2 regions of the Pseudoalteromonas sp. SCSIO_11900 genome follow, and region 1 is predicted to be linked to the other one. Evidence: predicted binding sites of a transcription regulator. Region 1 holds the regulator's gene; the other holds the start of a gene.
What was found. The regulator LexA, encoded in region 1, represses DNA repair genes until DNA is damaged. The targets are predictions, from matches to a motif close to TACTGTATNNNNATACAGTA.
Positions count from the first base shown of each region.

Region 1 (8,389 bases):
TTAGTGTCAAAATAACCATTTAACGAAACCAATACACCGGTTTTGTTCCACTCTTTTGGCAGCTGTTGTAACTCTGCCCAGCTCATTACGCCATGTTGTTGTATATTTTCAATGGCACTAAGCTGCTGTTGCTTTTGTTCTGCTCGCTGTAATTGCCAAAACCCTAGTCGCACACAAACCAATACCACAATAACAACCAAACAAATTGTTATTATTGAGCTAAGCTTTTGTTTGTTAAATACAACTAACTGCATAAGGGTAAAATCCAGTGATTATTAAAATTATTATTGTTCTACTGTTATTATTTATATTATTTAATTTATTTCGTGCTTTATTAATTATGGTGTCGGGGAAAACCAATGGACGCCCTATGTCTCACTTTTTAGGGCGTCGGGTGTTATTTTCTGTTGTGGTATTAGTGATGGTGATTGCCGCACTAAAACTTGGTTTTATTACGGCAAATCAGTCCCCCTTAATCACTAAAGCACATACACAAATACAAACAAACACAGCCAAACAACATCAACAAAATGCCAGTACCAAGCTGCAGCTTGAAAGGCAAAGTGCTTATCTTTAGTGAAATGTCCTTTCATAATGCGCAAAAACACCACCAATAAAATAATTGTTCCTAAGGTGACGTGCATACCGTGAAAGCCGGTTAACAAAAAGAAGGTATTGCCATAAATGCCCGCACCAAGGGTTAAGTTAAGATCGTTATAAGCATATATATACTCTTCTACCTGCAGCCCTAAAAAGCACATTCCGAGTAAAATGGTCACTCCCAAGCATACTTTGAGTGGCGTACGTTTATTATTTTCCATCGCCACATGGGCAAAATGTAAAGTTACCGACGAGGCCAGCAAAATAAGGGTGTTGATAAGCGGCAACCCTTGCCAGCCCATAGCTTGGGTCGTGGTGCCTCCTGGGGTATTTAGCAATGGCCACATGGCTTCAAACGTCGGCCACAATACTTCATTTGTCATGGCGTTGTTATCCGCACCTCCAAGCCAAGGCACAGAAAACATGCGGGCATAAAAAAGCGCCCCAAAAAATGCCATGAAGAACATCACTTCTGAAAAAATAAACCAGCTCATACCTTGCCTAAAAGAACGGTCCATTTGTGCAGAATAAAGCCCTTGATCAGACTCGTGTATGACATTTTTAAACCAGCTAAACAGCATGTAAAGTAGTACAGCTATACCTACGTATAACAAGTAAACGCCATTACCACCCTCTTTGCCCATATCCATTACGGTTAAGGCTGCGCCTACCGCAATAAAAAATAACGCAACTGCCCCAACTATTGGCCATGGACTTTGCTCTGGTACATAATAATGTTCATATTTTTGATTCATTTTATTTGCTCCTAGTTTTTCACCAGTTTTATAAGCTAGTTATTACTGGCTACTAGCCTCTCGCTAATATCAAATACGGTATAAGACAGGGTTAACTCTTCTACATCACTGGGTAATTCAGTATCTACATAAAACAATAATGTAAACTCCAGCTCTTCACCTGCCTTTAACGGTTGCTGATCAAAGCAAAAACACGCTATTTTGTGTAAATACTTGGCCGCTTTTCCTGGTGCTACCGACGGTATAGCCTGCATTACTTTATCTTCATTGCTGTTATTTTTAGCGCTAAACTTAACTTCACGCATGGCCCCAGGCTTTACATCTACACTGTACTCTTTAGATTTAACTTCAAAAGGCGCACCACTTTGCGCATGCGTAGTGAAACTAACGCTGACTTCTCTATTTTCAGTGACCAAGGTACTTTGCTGTGCCTGCTCTAACGAGGGCTTACCATTAAGCCCCGTTATATCGCAAAACACGTCATACAAAGGGACCATGGCAAATGCAAATGCAAACATTGCAATGCAAATCACCACCAGCTTTTTTAATAACGGCAAGTGAGTCATTATTTAATATCCGGCGGCGTTGAGAAGGTATGATAAGGCGCAGGTGAATCAACTTCCCATTCAAGCCCCTCAGCTCCATCCCAAACTTTTGCAGGCACTTTGTCGCCCCCTTTTGCACATTTATACACAACCACCACAAATAATAATTGCGATAAACCAAAGGCAAACCCACCTATACTAATAATGGCGTTAAAATCAGCAAACTGTAGCGCATAATCTGGAATACGGCGTGGCATACCGGCTAACCCCACAAAATGCATTGGGAAAAACAGCACATTTACACTTATTAACGACAACCAAAAATGCCATTTTGCTAAGGTAATATTGAACATGTTTCCGGTCCATTTTGGCAGCCAATAATAAGCCCCCGCCATAATAGAAAACACCGCGCCCGTTACGAGTACATAATGAAAGTGTGCAACCACAAAATAGGTATCATGATATTGGAAATCGGCAGGTGTAATCGCTAGCATCAATCCCGAAAAACCACCTAAAGTAAACAACACAATAAATGCGATACTAAACAGCATTGGCACTTCAAAGCTAATAGACCCGCGCCACATAGTCGCTACCCAGTTAAATACTTTTACGCCGGTAGGTACCGATATCAGCATAGTCGCGTACATAAAAAACAACTCACCCGCCACGGGCATACCAGTGGTAAACATATGATGCGCCCACACAATAAAGCTCAACAAGGCAATGGAGGAGGTGGCATACACCATAGAGGCATAACCAAATAGTTTTTTACGTGAAAAGGTGGGAACAATCGTAGAAATAATGCCAAAGGCAGGCAAAATCATAATATAAACTTCAGGGTGACCAAAAAACCAAAAAATATGTTGGAACATCACCGGATCGCCACCACCAGCGGCATCAAAGAAACTGGTCGCGAAGTATTTATCGGTGAGCACCATAGTAACTGCACCAGCAAGTACCGGCATAACTGCAATAAGTAAAAACGCCGTGATCAACCATGTCCACACAAATAACGGCAGCTTCATCCACGTCATACCCGGAGCACGCATATTTACTATGGTGACCACCACATTAATGGCCCCCATAATCGAACTAATACCCATAATATGCACAGCAAATACAAACATTGCTGTGTTGTCGTTACTATAAGTGGTGGAAAGCGGCGCGTAAAAGGTCCAACCAAATGCAGGGCCACCACCAGGCATAAATAATGAAGCTAATAGGATTAAAAACGCAAACGGTAAAATCCAAAAGCTCCAGTTATTCATTCTCGGTAAGGCCATATCTGGCGCACCAATCATTAGCGGGATCATCCAGTTTGCCAAGCCGGTAAAGGCTGGCATAACCGCACCAAACACCATTATTAAACCATGCACTGTGGTCATTTGATTAAAAAAGTGAGGATCAACCAGTTGTAGGCCCGGCTGAAATAACTCAGCTCGAATAACCATCGCCATTGCCCCACCAATTAAAAACATGGTGAGTGAAAAAATTAAATATAAGCTACCTATATCTTTATGGTTGGTTGTAAATAACCAGCGTTTAAAGCCTGTGGCAGGTTGATGGGCATGATGAGCCTCATTGGTATTAGGTTGTTCTGCAATGCTACTCATTATTTAGCCTCCCCATCAGCATCCAGTGCCGCTTGTATCTCGCTCGGTTGAATTACATCACCAGTGTCATTACCCCACGCGTTGCGTTTATAGGTAATAACAGCTGCTATTTGCTTGATTGATAATTGCTTTGCGAAAGACTGCATAGCCGTACCTGGTTTACCATGGAGCAAAATATCTATATGCCCTTTGATATCACCTATGACTATTGGGCTGCCTTTAAGAGCCGGAAAAACACCCGGCAAGCCTAATCCTGTTGGCTGATGGCACGCCGCGCAGCTCGCCATATAAACCTGCTCACCAAGCGCCATCAGCTCTTCTTTTGGTACAACTTGGTCTAATAACGCAGCGTCTGCTTCAGCTGCTTTTTGCTTGGCTTGTTTAGCCTCTGCTAACCACGTTTTGAAGTCTTCTTCTGTTTTAGCTTCTACCACAACAGGCATAAAACCATGATCTTTACCGCAAAGCTCTGCACACTGCCCACGGTAAGTACCAACCTCATTAATATTGGTCCATGTTTCGTTAATAAACCCAGGGTTTGCATCTTTTTTAACGGCAAAGTCAGGCACCCACCATGAGTGAATAACATCATCTGAAGTCATTAAAAAACGTACTTTTTGATTAATTGGTAGTACCAGCGGTTTATCGACCTCGAGTAAATAATTCGGGTTTTTATCAGCAAGGTTGGTTATTTCATTTTGAGGGGTAGCTAGCATGGAATAAAACTCAACGTCCTCCCCCATATACTCGTAATGCCACTTCCACTGTGAGCCTGTAATTTTAATGGTGAGATCAGCTTTGCTGGCATCCTCCATGGCAATTAAGGTTTTAGTCGCAGGAATGGCCATAACAATTAATATGACAAAAGGGATCGCAGTCCACAGTATTTCTACTTTGGTGCTTTCATGGAATTGGGCAGGGACAGCCCCTTTAGATTTGCGATGATGAATGAGTGCCCAAAACATAATGGCAAACACGATCACCCCAATCACACAACATATTAAAAAAATAGTCATGTGCAGTTGGTATACATTATTACTTATATCGGTTACGCCTTTACGCATATTATATTGGCTATTAGCAAGCACATTCTGCGAAAAAACAAACAATATAAGCCACAAGGAAGAACTCAGCTTACCCATGTGACGGCTCCTTTGATGCTATTGCTGACGCAAAGCGAAGAGGCATACGGCTTAAACGCCTATTCGTTATTTTTATTTTTTATAAGGGTGCTGGATTTAGTAAATGTGTGTTCTCAAAACGACTAAGCTGTGAGTTATTTTTATTCCAGCTCTTTAATAACTAGTTAAAAAATAAACAATAAGCAAGGTGAGTATGAAAAATAAACAAGGTGTATTTTTTAAAATGCGCAGCTAAAAAAATAGCAACTAGTCAGGCAATTAATCTAAGAGTCAGGTTTAGTAAGGGGTGTATTGAAATTACAGGATAGAAATATAAAAAATTGTTAACTTAAAAAAGCAGAGTAAATTTGTTTATTTATAAAGTATTTAGTGATTTTATTTATGATAGGGGGAGCACTTAACAACATATAGTCATACATTTGATAAGTTAGACATTGTGCTGCTAACAAACCCAGCGCCTAATCACTATTAAGCGCTAAATTATGCTTTAATACTACATCCAGTCAGCGTTACGAATAACACCTACCGCTAAGCCTTCAATATTGAACGACTCATTTTCTAAATCGACCTCAATAGCTGAAAACTCATCATTTTCAGCATGTAAGAGTACTTTTCTGCCCGCTTTTTCTAAACGCTTCACGGTTACATCGTCGTCAACACGGGCAACAATAACTTGTCCATTTTCGGCAACTTGGGTTTTATGCACAGCAAGTAAATCACCATCCATAATACCAATGTCTTTCATACTCATACCGTTAACACGCAATAAAAAATCGGCCGCAGGTTTAAACATTAAAGGGTCAATTTTACAGTGGCTTTCTACATGCTGTTGCGCCAATATTGGCTCACCGGCAGCCACCCTGCCAATTAAAGGTAAGCCTAACTGCTCTGGCTCCTCTTCTTCAACAAGCTGAATTCCGCGACTCGCGCCTGGCTTCATTTTAATAACACCTTTTTTGGCCAATGCTTTTAAGTGTTCTTCTGCAGCATTTGCACTTTTAAAACCCAGTGTTTGTGCAATTTCGGCACGTGTAGGAGGCATACCAGTGTCTTTAATAAACACTTTAATGAGTTCGAGTATTTGCGCTTGGCGTTTCGTTAATGGTCGCATACAACTGGTTTTCCATACAGTACAATTAACTGTGAGTATATACAGTTATTTAAAAATCGCAAATATAAATTAATGCCTTATATGCCGTTATCATCAAACAATAACCTACTTTAAAAGCAGGGTAATAAATGTAATTATTAGCAACGCATTATCATATTAATAAATTTTAATTCTCGATTACTTATCCAAGGAGCTAGCATGAGTATTTGGCATCAACCGATTACATTAGAGTTTTGTAAGCAATTAGATCAAGGTATTACAGGCCAAGGGACACTCATGAAAACCATGGGAATAGAGATCAGTGAAATTGGTGATGACTACTTAGTGGCAACTATGCCGGCAATTCCAGAGCATCATAACCCTATGGGTATCGTTCATGGTGGCGCAAATGTGGTACTTGCTGAAACAGTAGCAAGTTATGCCGCTAATTTTGTGGTTGATTTCAATCGGTTTTATTGTGTTGGCCAAGAGATCAGTGCAAGTCATTTAAAGGCATCACGCAATGGCACATTAACGGCCACAGCGAGAGCTTATCATATCGGCAAACGCAGCTCGGTTTGGGATATTAAAATAACCAATAGCCGCAATGAGCTTTGCTGCGTATCACGTATGACCGCAGCCGTAGTAGAGCGAAAAGGCTAGTAAATCTGTTAACCAAGGTTGAGGTTAAATTACTTTTCGAGAGGGTAAATAGTAATTTCCACACCTGCACCAATTGCAGATATACGTAACAAGGTATCTGCATGTAAAGCTTGGTTAAAGCATTTTGGCGAAGTGCCAGACTCAAAACCCATATCGAATGTTCTGCGTGAACAACTCAACCATTGCTTTAATGCATTGCGTGAACACGACTCGATTAACTCGCACAAGTGATTAATCGCTTTATCTGGCGTGGTTATTTCACCTGCAACCTCAATGCGAGCAAGTTGACGGTATTCGTCTTTATCATAATGTAAAATAGTTGCGACCTTTTTTAAATCAGCAACTAATACGCTAATATCTTGCTTTGACTCAAGCTCTAGATCTACATTTAAAAATTGAATTTCCGACATTATCTCGTTTTTACCCTCTATTAATTTCATTGCAAACTTTAACGCAGTTTTACCGTTATACCAAATCAACAACGCAAGAATCACTGCATTAACGCGTTTTTAGCGTTAGCCTCTGAATATTGCCCACTATTTACTCCTAAAAAACGCCCTCTACAAAATACGCAAATTAAAATTAAAGCATGCCGGCGGCGGTTTACTTTTTTATTCTAGGCCTTAAACTAGCCGCTCCTGTAGTTCACGTATGTGATGGATATGATTCGGTTTATTTTAGCTTTGTTGGCTTGCTGTGCTTGTTTTTCAGCAATGGGCGAACAATTTACGCGGTTTTCGAGTGCCAAAAAGCACTTAATTAATACCCTTCCCGAAAACGCTAAAAGTATTTATTGTGGTTGCGATATAAAAAAACAAGGCAAAAAGTTAGTACCCGACCCTACCCATTGTGGCTACGTGCCTCGCAACACACTAACCCGCTCAGGCAAAGTAAATCAACGTGCATTGCGAATTGAATGGGAACATATTGTCCCTGCATGGGAATTTGGTCACCAGTTACAATGCTGGCAAGATGGTGGGCGTAAAAACTGCCGCAAAGTTAGCGCTAAGTTTCGCTTGATGGAAGCCGATATAAACAATTTAGCCCCTGCAATTGGTGAAATTAACGCCGATCGCTCAAACTACCGCTTTGGCATGTTAGCCCAAAACGCGACGCAATATGGTCGTTGTGAGGTTAAAGTTAATTTTAAACAACGTGTTGTTGAACCGCCTGTTCATGCACGTAAACGCATTGCCGATGCGTACGCTTACATGCAAAAAACGTATGGTTTAAAAATTTCAGCTAAACAACAAAAGCTATTTAATGCTTGGCAACAACAAGCTTATGCTGCCAACACAAATAGTAAAAAGCTGTAAGTTTAAATTAAAAGTGTGTAACACACGCTTTTAATTAATCTAAAACGCTTGGTGTGGTCCAAATATTTCGTAGTGAATATTTGAGCTTTGCACACCTAAATCAAGTAGCTGGCCTTTTACGTAAGCCATAAATGATGCTGGTCCACACAAATAAAATGCCCCTTCGCTAATAGGTAATGATGCCTCAAGCACCGTTAAATCCATTAGCCCAGTGAAATCACACTCCTCGCCACCTTGATTAAACCAAGTAAATGTTTTTAGCTGTGGATGCATTGCCGTTTGCTGCGCTAAATACCCTTTAAATGAAAATTCGCGGCTATTTTCACACGCGTGCAAATAACTAATCGCTTGATTTTTATCACCACTAAGTAGCGTTTGCAGCATTGCCATCATCGGGGTTTGGCCAACACCTGCTGAAATAAGTACAACTGGAGTTGCCTCATTTTTTAAAATAAAATCTCCCGCTGGCGGGTATAACTCTACTCGTGCGCCTTGCTCTAGTGAGTGTAAATAATTAGACACCACGCCAGGCTTTGGTTGGCACTCTTTTTTAACGCTAATACGATAGTTTTTAGCATTGCTCTTTTGCGAAATAGAATACTGGCGGATCTCTTCATATTCTGCGCCCTCAGGCTTAACTTTAATGCCAATGTACTGTCCTGGCT
Region 1 covers NZ_KK070023.1:724,391-732,779, forward strand. Annotated here, with positions in the region: gene BG00_RS03385 (SURF1 family protein) at 1-254, opposite strand, end outside; gene BG00_RS18465 (DUF2909 family protein) at 269-577, shown strand; gene BG00_RS03390 (cytochrome c oxidase subunit 3) at 480-1,355, opposite strand; gene BG00_RS03395 (cytochrome c oxidase assembly protein) at 1,391-1,921, opposite strand; gene ctaD (cytochrome c oxidase subunit I) at 1,921-3,513, opposite strand; gene coxB (cytochrome c oxidase subunit II) at 3,513-4,655, opposite strand; gene lexA (transcriptional repressor LexA) at 5,149-5,766, opposite strand; gene BG00_RS03415 (PaaI family thioesterase) at 5,965-6,408, shown strand; gene BG00_RS03420 (hypothetical protein) at 6,438-6,818, opposite strand; gene BG00_RS03425 (endonuclease) at 7,071-7,724, shown strand; gene hmpA (NO-inducible flavohemoprotein) at 7,764-8,389, opposite strand, start outside.

Region 2 (8,389 bases), 1.4 Mb from region 1:
TAAGTGTGATAATTCATCTGCTAGCTGCTGCCACTCTTGCTGACATTTTAATATGCACTGAGTATAACGTGTTATATCACGTTGTTTTTCAGCTTGCGCAATTAAGTAAGATAAATTATTGAGCGCTAAATTACCGGCAAGACCTTTTAAATTATGCAAAATATGAGCATGATGTTTATCGTTTAGCTTAGTGGCCGCCAAGGTTTGCATACTATTTTGATGCTGAGCTAAAAAGAGTACAACCTCTTTGAGATGTTTCTCTTTGCTGCCCCACATTTTTTCACCTTTATTAAAATCTATACGAAGTTTTGAATCTATTGGATCGTTAGTTACTAACTGGCTGATAGTAAGCCCAAGCACCCGCGCTATTTCTTGGTTGAGTTGGTTTATGTCAACGGGTTTCGTTGTAAAACCATTCATACCCGCTTGTTTGGCTGTTAGCTTATCTTGCTGCAGCACACTGGCCGTTAAGGCAATTATTGGCGTGTGCTTTAGTTGTTTTTGCTGCTCTAAAGAGCGAATTGATGCTGTGGCACTGATCCCATCACATTTAGGCATATGAATATCCATTAAGATAATATCAAAGCGATGCTGATTAAACATGTCAATGGCCTCAAAACCATTATTTGCTTTACTTACCTGATGGCCTGCTTGGGAAAGCATAATTGTGAGTAGTTCGATATTTTGTTCAATATCATCCACCACTAAGATTTTTAATGGGGGTAAGCTAAATGCGTTTTTACTAATGGCTTGCACCTGACTTTTTTCGCCTGGCTCAAGCCCAACAGTAAAGGAAAAGCAGCTACCTTGACCAAGGGTACTTTGTGCGTATATTTTGCCACCCATTAATTCAACCAGCTGCTTACTAATTGTTGTGCCAAGCCCTGTGCCACCAAATCGGCGTGTTGTGGTGGCATCTGCTTGCTCGAAGGGTTTAAAAATAGCCTCAAGGCGACCTTTTTCGATACCTATACCGCTGTCTTGTACTTCAAATAAAATGGGTTGATTGGGTTTATGAGTAACCGAAAGAGTAACATGGCCTTGCTCAGTAAACTTTATCGCATTGCCGATTAAATTGGTTAGCACTTGGCGTAAACGCGTATCATCACCAAAATAAAATGGATTTACATTGTCAGCTATTTTTAAAATGAGCTGTAAGTCTTTGCGTTTTGCATCAAGCCAAAATGTCGACACAATATTATCAAGCAATTCTTGCAAGTTAAAATGTACTTTTTGAATTTCGAGTTTACCTTTCTCTAGCTTTGCTGAGTCAAGGATATCGTTGAGTAAATGCAATAAAGAACGCGCAGCGTTATTAACGGTAATAATTTGTTTTTGTTGCTCTTTATTAAGCGGACTATCCATTAAAATATCACTAAAGCCAATAATTGCATTCATGGGGGTACGTATCTCATGGCTCATATTTGCCATAAAAGACTGTTTAGCTTGCGCGGCTGCTTCAGCCTCGTATTTGGCTTGCTTTAAGCTTTGCTCATATTCACGGCGCTTAGTTATATCAACTAAAACGCCATCAATCCAGCGTGTATCATTTTTAGAGTTAGTGATAATGCTTGCTTGATCGAGTACCCAAATAATATTGCCGTTGCGATGGCGAATGCGGTACTCAATTGAGTATTGACTGGTCGATGCAACTGCTTGATCAATGGCTAAAGAAATCGCTGCTTCATCTTCTTTAACAATAAGCTCGGCAAAGGTAATACGCTGCTCAGTAAATTCTTCAGCGCGATAACCCGTTAGTTCATAGACGCTAGGGCTGATAAACAACATACTCCAGTGTTCATCTAACAAGCAGCGAAATACCACACCGGGCATATTGTTCATCAAGGTACGGTATTGTCGCTCTTTTTCAATTAAGCTTTGTTGTAACGCTCTTTGTTCAGTTAAATCGGTAATAAAGCCCACAAACAATGTTTCAGTTTGTAATTGCTTTACTTCACCAATCCCCAAGCGAATTGGAAATTGATGACCATTTTTATGTTTTGCCCACACATCGCGATTAACACCAATAACACGTTTTACCTCATGGTTTGTTGTATTTTTTAAAAAAGCATCGTGTTGATTCGCAATATCATCAGCCATTAATATTTTTACATTCTGGCCAATGACCTCATTATCTTGCCAGCCAAAAATTGTTTCTGCGGCTTTATTAAAGCTCAAAATAGTGCCTTTAATATTGATAGTAACGATGCCGTCAATGGCAGTTGATAAAATAGCATCAAGGCGAGACTCTTCAGCTGATTTTTTCCCCAACAGCATTCTGTAACGGATCATGCCATTGATGATCACAACCACCGCTGTTAATAAAAGCGTGGCGAACGACACACTAATAGCAATAAAGGTTAGATGTGATTGGTTTGTTTGCTCGTTAATTATCGGGCTTGTTGCAATAAATCGCGTAGCGGCCATGCCCATAAAATGCATACCAGCCACGGCAAGGCCAAGAATAAGGGCACAAATAATACGATTATGCATAGGCGTTAATTTTTTAAAGTGTGCTGGTAAATGAAAACGTGCATAAAGACTTATAAAAGACAGCAGCACTGCAACAACAATTGAAGCGCCAAACCATATTAGATCATAACGAAGTAAAGGACTTAATTGCATCGCGGCCATACCGCTGTAATGCATGGTACCAACACCCGCGCCAAATAAAAGAGAGCTTAGAATTAAATTGATAATACGAGGGTGAGAGCTATATGTTTTCAAACAAGAAAAAGCAATGGTACATGCCAGTAAAGCCGGTATAAACGACACAAAAGTGAGTGTGGGGTCGTATTCAATTGTAGTGCACAAAGAAAATGCGAGCATTGCAATAAAGTGCATGCTCCAGATCCCTCCGGCAAGGACTAAGGCTGCGGTTATATTGGCTAACTTTCGATAAGATTTAAAATGTGTATTATTTGCTAAATCGAGAACGTGCAAAGAAAAATAAGCTGCAAAAATTGCGGTGAGTATAGATAGTGTCACTAAACTTGGGTCGTATACACCATTAATAATTAGGCTTGGATCTGGTTCGTTTATAAAAAAATTAGCTAACATCAATCATTCACATAATAACTCTTAAATTCAGTCTAATATAAAATACATTAATAATCACAAGGTATTGAGTTATAAATAACAAAAGTAACGTAAGTGTTTTAAGCTCTAAACCATACTATTTATTGAGTAGCACTAAATGCATTGTTATTAAAATGGCATTTAGTGGGGATTATTTATAGATTAGCCGTTATGGTACAAGGTAAAATAAAACCCAGTGGTTAATTATAAATAGGCAGCATTCATTGTTGGATTACACTTTAAAGCGTAGTAAGCGAAGAAAAACAGTGGCTATCAAAGTCGCACAACGTGAGCTTACGGTATATGCGCCCCATTTTGTAACGAAAACACAAATTAATGAATGGCTGTTAAGTAAACAGGACTGGATTGATGCTCAGTTACATAAGCAACAAATTCAAGCCGATACACGACAGTTTCCACTCAAAACCCAGAGTATTAAATTATTTAATGAAGCTGTTAATGTGCAATTTGAAAACGCAGCACGCACTCAATGGCAGCAGCACAATGAAAGCCAAACGCTGTTACTGAGTATTTCTTCACGTGTAAAGCATCAAACGCAAATGTATCAAAGTTTGCTAGAGCAGTTTTTGCATGAGAAATTAGAAAGTTATATTGAAATGCGAGTTAACGATTATTGTCAGCTGATGGGTGAAAAGCTACCGAGTAATATTCGTATTCAATTGTATAAACGTCGCTGGGGTAGTTGTAATCGCAGGCGTGAACTAACCTTCAACTTACACTTGGCAAGTGCACCGACATGGGTCATTGACTACGTGATTGTTCATGAATTAGCACATTTAAAATATTTAAATCACAGCGCTCAATTTTGGCAACGTGTGGGATTATTTTATTCAGATTATAAACAAGCAAGTAACTGGTTAAACAATCATGGTATGAGTTTACAGTGGGTATTTGAATAAAAAGAAATAATGTAGAGAAGAGAAGTGGTGGAGGGAGCTGGATTCGAACCAGCGAAGGCTGAGCCGTCAGATTTACAGTCTGATCCCTTTGGCCGCTCGGGAACCCCTCCACACTAACTGTTATTGCATTTGGCCTCACTTAACTTAGCCTAAGAAAAGTGGTGGAGGGAGCTGGATTCGAACCAGCGAAGGCTGAGCCGTCAGATTTACAGTCTGATCCCTTTGGCCGCTCGGGAACCCCTCCAATGCAACGCGGCAGATAATAGCAAACTTCTTATTTAAGTAAAGAAAAAAGCTAAAGAAAATTCAAATTTAGCCGATAAATACTTATTAATTAGTTAAATAGGCTAAAGTCTATGCAGATTGGTGATTTGTTAATCACGGAGAGCCAGTTAAAAACGAGGCTTAACGAAAGTGTGCACGAAAACCGCCGAGGCGAGTTTGCACTTTTATTAGCAATGCTCTCTCACGATGCACTCGATTTTAGTGAATTCCACCTACCCAAAAGTGACACTAAGCATTATCAAGCTGATGAAGATGCTTTGCGTAAACAATTTGGCGCAGGTCCAAAGCAGCCATTAGCGCCAGATACCTTTAATATGTTAATTGGTAAAAATAACACAGAGCTTTTAGCAAAAATGGGAAGCGCTGTAGGGATGAGTGATATAAAGTTAACTCAGTGCTTAAAGCCTGAGCCATTTAATATTCGTGATGATAAAAACCACATTCCACTGACTGTCATTGATAACTGCGAACTAGCAGTCCGTCGACGAATTCAAAATACCAACACCGAGCTATCAAACCCTCAAATGGATGCGGTGGCATTTTATGATGATTTACAAAATGAAGCTATCCACCAGCCATTACATTTGTTTAGTGCCTAATTATATGTGTTCAATTGCTGCTTTATACATGCCATTTGATTGTAATAAACTGTGTTTATAGTAGAAAGTAACTATTGATTTTATAGATGCTTTATTTTAATAACTGATTTAATATAAAAAAAGCATCCAAAATTTAAATGCAATTGCTATAATGGCGCAAATGGTATGACATTAAATGCCATTATCATTAAACCAAGGTAATTAGGAACGTAATGAAGAAAACATTCACGCTGAATCATGAGAAAATCAAATACCCTCGTATGGTTGATGCTGCAAAGCATGAAGTGAAAAAATATTTGAAAAGAGAACGTAATAAAACTTTACCTGTTGATGCCGACTACTGGGCATTTGATTGTAAGTTTGGTAACACGGTTGAAGAAGCCCAAGTGGTTCACGTTGCTGAAATTAACAATCACATCAGTGAAATTGAAAAGCAAGGTTTAACTTCTTTTTACTTAGAGATTTTAGCAAGACCTGCACAGCGTCAAGATTTCGATGAAGATGATGGCGAGTAAAACGCTAATTTGCGTTTAGTGTAGTTTTGAAAATGGGCCTTGTGGCCCATTTTTTGTAGCTGTTATTTATACACTATGACACTTTTTATACTTTTTATTACTGCCGCAAGGGCACGTATCATTGCGTTTTACTTTAATATCGGCAACCGGTGTAATCTCACCATCAAGGTATCGCCATTGTCCATCTTCTTTAATAAACCTTGAATTTTCTGCCAACTCGCAATATAAATCTTGATAAAAGTAGTGAGCTTTAAATGTAACAAACCCTGTTTCATCATTATAACCAGAGTCTAATATGGTTAAGTTTATAAAACGGCAACTATTTGCAAAATCTTTAATTTCTGAAATTGAGTTTTCAGCTTGTTTTTCTTTTGAATAACTTTCACGAACAAAAACCGCGTTTTTAACAGCATAAGCACTGTAGCGTGCACGCATAAGTTGCTCTGGTGTGTGTGGCTGTTTGGTTTTTAAATGAAAAGGCTCGCAGCAATCAGCATAAGGTTGCTGACTGCCACAAAAACATAATAGGGCGTTAGAAGTCATGATAAATGTACTGTGTATTAAAACGCTAGTTTATCAAGCTTATTGCGTAAGTGAAATCTCAGAATGAGCGCTTTTTTTGCTAAAGCAATACAACTTAGTGCGCGTATGGCTCAAGTTTAATGATAACTGCGACAGTTGTTGGTTATTTATTATGTCAGTCCAGGTGATCACCGCGGCAAAATTTCCATTGTGAAGTGCAGAATTTAAAACATACTCTAAATTAACTAAATGTTTTTGACGAATAACCAGTAATTTACTGGTATCAATTGAGCATGAATCAAGTAGCGCTTTGCTCGGTACGTTATCTGGTGCTATTAACAGTGTCCATGCGTTTAGGCTGTTGTATTGGTGTAATACTTTTAATAATTCAAACGTTGCTGAAATTTCATCTTCAATTTGTACAACGTTAACACAATCTGATTGGTCATCTTGCTGGTAACTTTTAACTGTTCTTACGGTAATTGGCTGTAACATAATCTTCTCACTCACTGGGTTTTTATACAGTACATTCATACAGTAGTTTATACAGTTGTTTGGTGCAAGTGTTTTTTTGTACAGTTATTCATCTTAAAACGCGACAGTTACTATAAATATATAAATAATCTATATATAACAATGGTTTAATTTTTATTGAAAGTTAATGCCCACAGAATTAATTTTAAGGCTGGGAACAAATAACGACAGATGAGCAGGGGGTATACAGTAGTTTAAATTAATTAAGCGTGCTTGTTTTGGCTATAAATGCTTAATTAATTTACAGATGAAATGAGTTGCTGGGCAGTGAAATTATTTTTCGCTACTAGGAGGGATCAAATGTGAGAATTGTAACTGGTGAATTTGTTCATACAGGCTGGCTGCGTAGCATTGAGCATCTTTAAGTCGTTTGGTACTAATATGTTTTCGTATATCGCTCATTGCTTTTATGGCAGGTTCATAGCCTTGACTACCGGCTAAGCTAAGCCACGCAGCACCATGAAATACACTTTGCGGCACACCTTGTCCTTTTATAAAAAACAGCCCTAAATAAAACTGCGCGCGATAATTTCCTGCCATTGCTGCCAAACGCATCCATTTTGCGGCTAAGGCGCCTTGTTCATTTTTAAGGTAATAAAGGGCTTTATTTAATGTGTCTTGATCGGTGTTTTTAGAGCTCGCAGGGAGATTTGCATCGCTTGGTTGCGTTACAAAAGAAAGAATGTTGTCTAATTGTTGCTCTAAGTCTTGGCCACTTGGTGTCGTTTTGATCATGCTACTTCGTTTGTTATTTTAATCACTTAGCTAGTTTAGTATATAGCAAGGTAAAATGTCCTGTAAAAAGTTATTTTTATGCTAAAATCTCGCCACTTTTTACAACCATAAGTTTATTATGCTCGAAGCCTTATTCAAAATCCGTGCAAATGATTCTTCGGTTCGCCGTGAATGTATTGCCGGTATGACTACATTTATTACGATGGTTTATATCGTATTCGTTAACCCAGCTATGCTTGCTGAAGCGGGTATGGACCAAGGTGCTGCCTTTGTTGCCACCTGTATTGCAGCTGCAATAGGGTGTTTTATTATGGGTTTGTGGGCCAATTACCCACTGGCATTGGCACCGGGTATGGGATTAAATGCATTTTTTACCTATGGTGTTGTATTAGGTATGGGTTATAGCTGGCAAGCTGCGTTGGGTGCGGTATTTATGTCAGGGTGTATATTTTTAATTCTAAGCTTATTTAAGGTGCGAGAGTGGATTATTAATGCAATCCCTCTGGTGCTCAAGCAAGCAATAGCAACGGGTATTGGCGCATTTTTAGCTCTCATCGCACTTAAAAGCGCCGGTATTATTGTATCAAGTCCTGCAACACTGGTGCAGTTGGGTGATATTACCTCGCCTGGTCCTTTATTGGCTATTTTCAGCTTTTTTGTTATTGCTGCACTGCTTTATCGCGATTTTAAAAGTGGCGTACTGATCAGTATTTTACTAGTCACCGCGATTGCTGTGTCTATGGGGTTAGTGGAGTATCATGGTGTTATTGCAATGCCACCTTCTATCATGCCGACCTTTATGCAACTGGACTTTAGTGCCGCGTTTGAACTGTCGATGTTGAGTGTTATTTTTGCGTTTTTATTCGTTGATTTGTTTGATACCTCAGGCACGTTAGTTGCGGTAACTCAGAAAGCTGGTTTAGCAGATAAAAACGGTAATATGCCGCGTTTAGGTCGTGCATTAAGCGCCGACAGCACAGCTACCATTGCAGGTGCAATGCTCGGTACTTCAACAACCACGTCATACATTGAGTCTGTTGCAGGTGTATCTGTTGGTGGTCGAACTGGTTTGACCGCTGTGGTTGTGGGTTGCTGCTTTTTACTGATGATGTTTTTTGCGCCTTTAGCTCAAATGGTGCCTGCATACGCAACCGCGGGAGCTATTTTATATGTATCTGTATTGATGCTACAAAACTTAAAG
Region 2 covers NZ_KK070023.1:2,117,337-2,125,725, forward strand. Annotated here, with positions in the region: gene BG00_RS09865 (PAS domain S-box protein) at 1-3,060, opposite strand, end outside; gene BG00_RS09870 (M48 family metallopeptidase) at 3,306-3,998, shown strand; tRNA gene BG00_RS09875 (tRNA-Tyr) at 4,024-4,108, opposite strand; tRNA gene BG00_RS09880 (tRNA-Tyr) at 4,158-4,242, opposite strand; gene BG00_RS09885 (VC2046/SO_2500 family protein) at 4,355-4,882, shown strand; gene BG00_RS09890 (DUF6172 family protein) at 5,095-5,397, shown strand; gene BG00_RS09895 (YchJ family protein) at 5,464-5,940, opposite strand; gene BG00_RS09900 (SulA-like leucine-rich domain-containing protein) at 5,980-6,414, opposite strand; gene BG00_RS09905 (tetratricopeptide repeat protein) at 6,727-7,188, opposite strand; gene BG00_RS09910 (NCS2 family permease) at 7,307-8,389, shown strand, end outside.
Region 2: the regulator LexA is predicted to act here: its motif matches at 6,440-6,459, upstream of BG00_RS09900 (SulA-like leucine-rich domain-containing protein).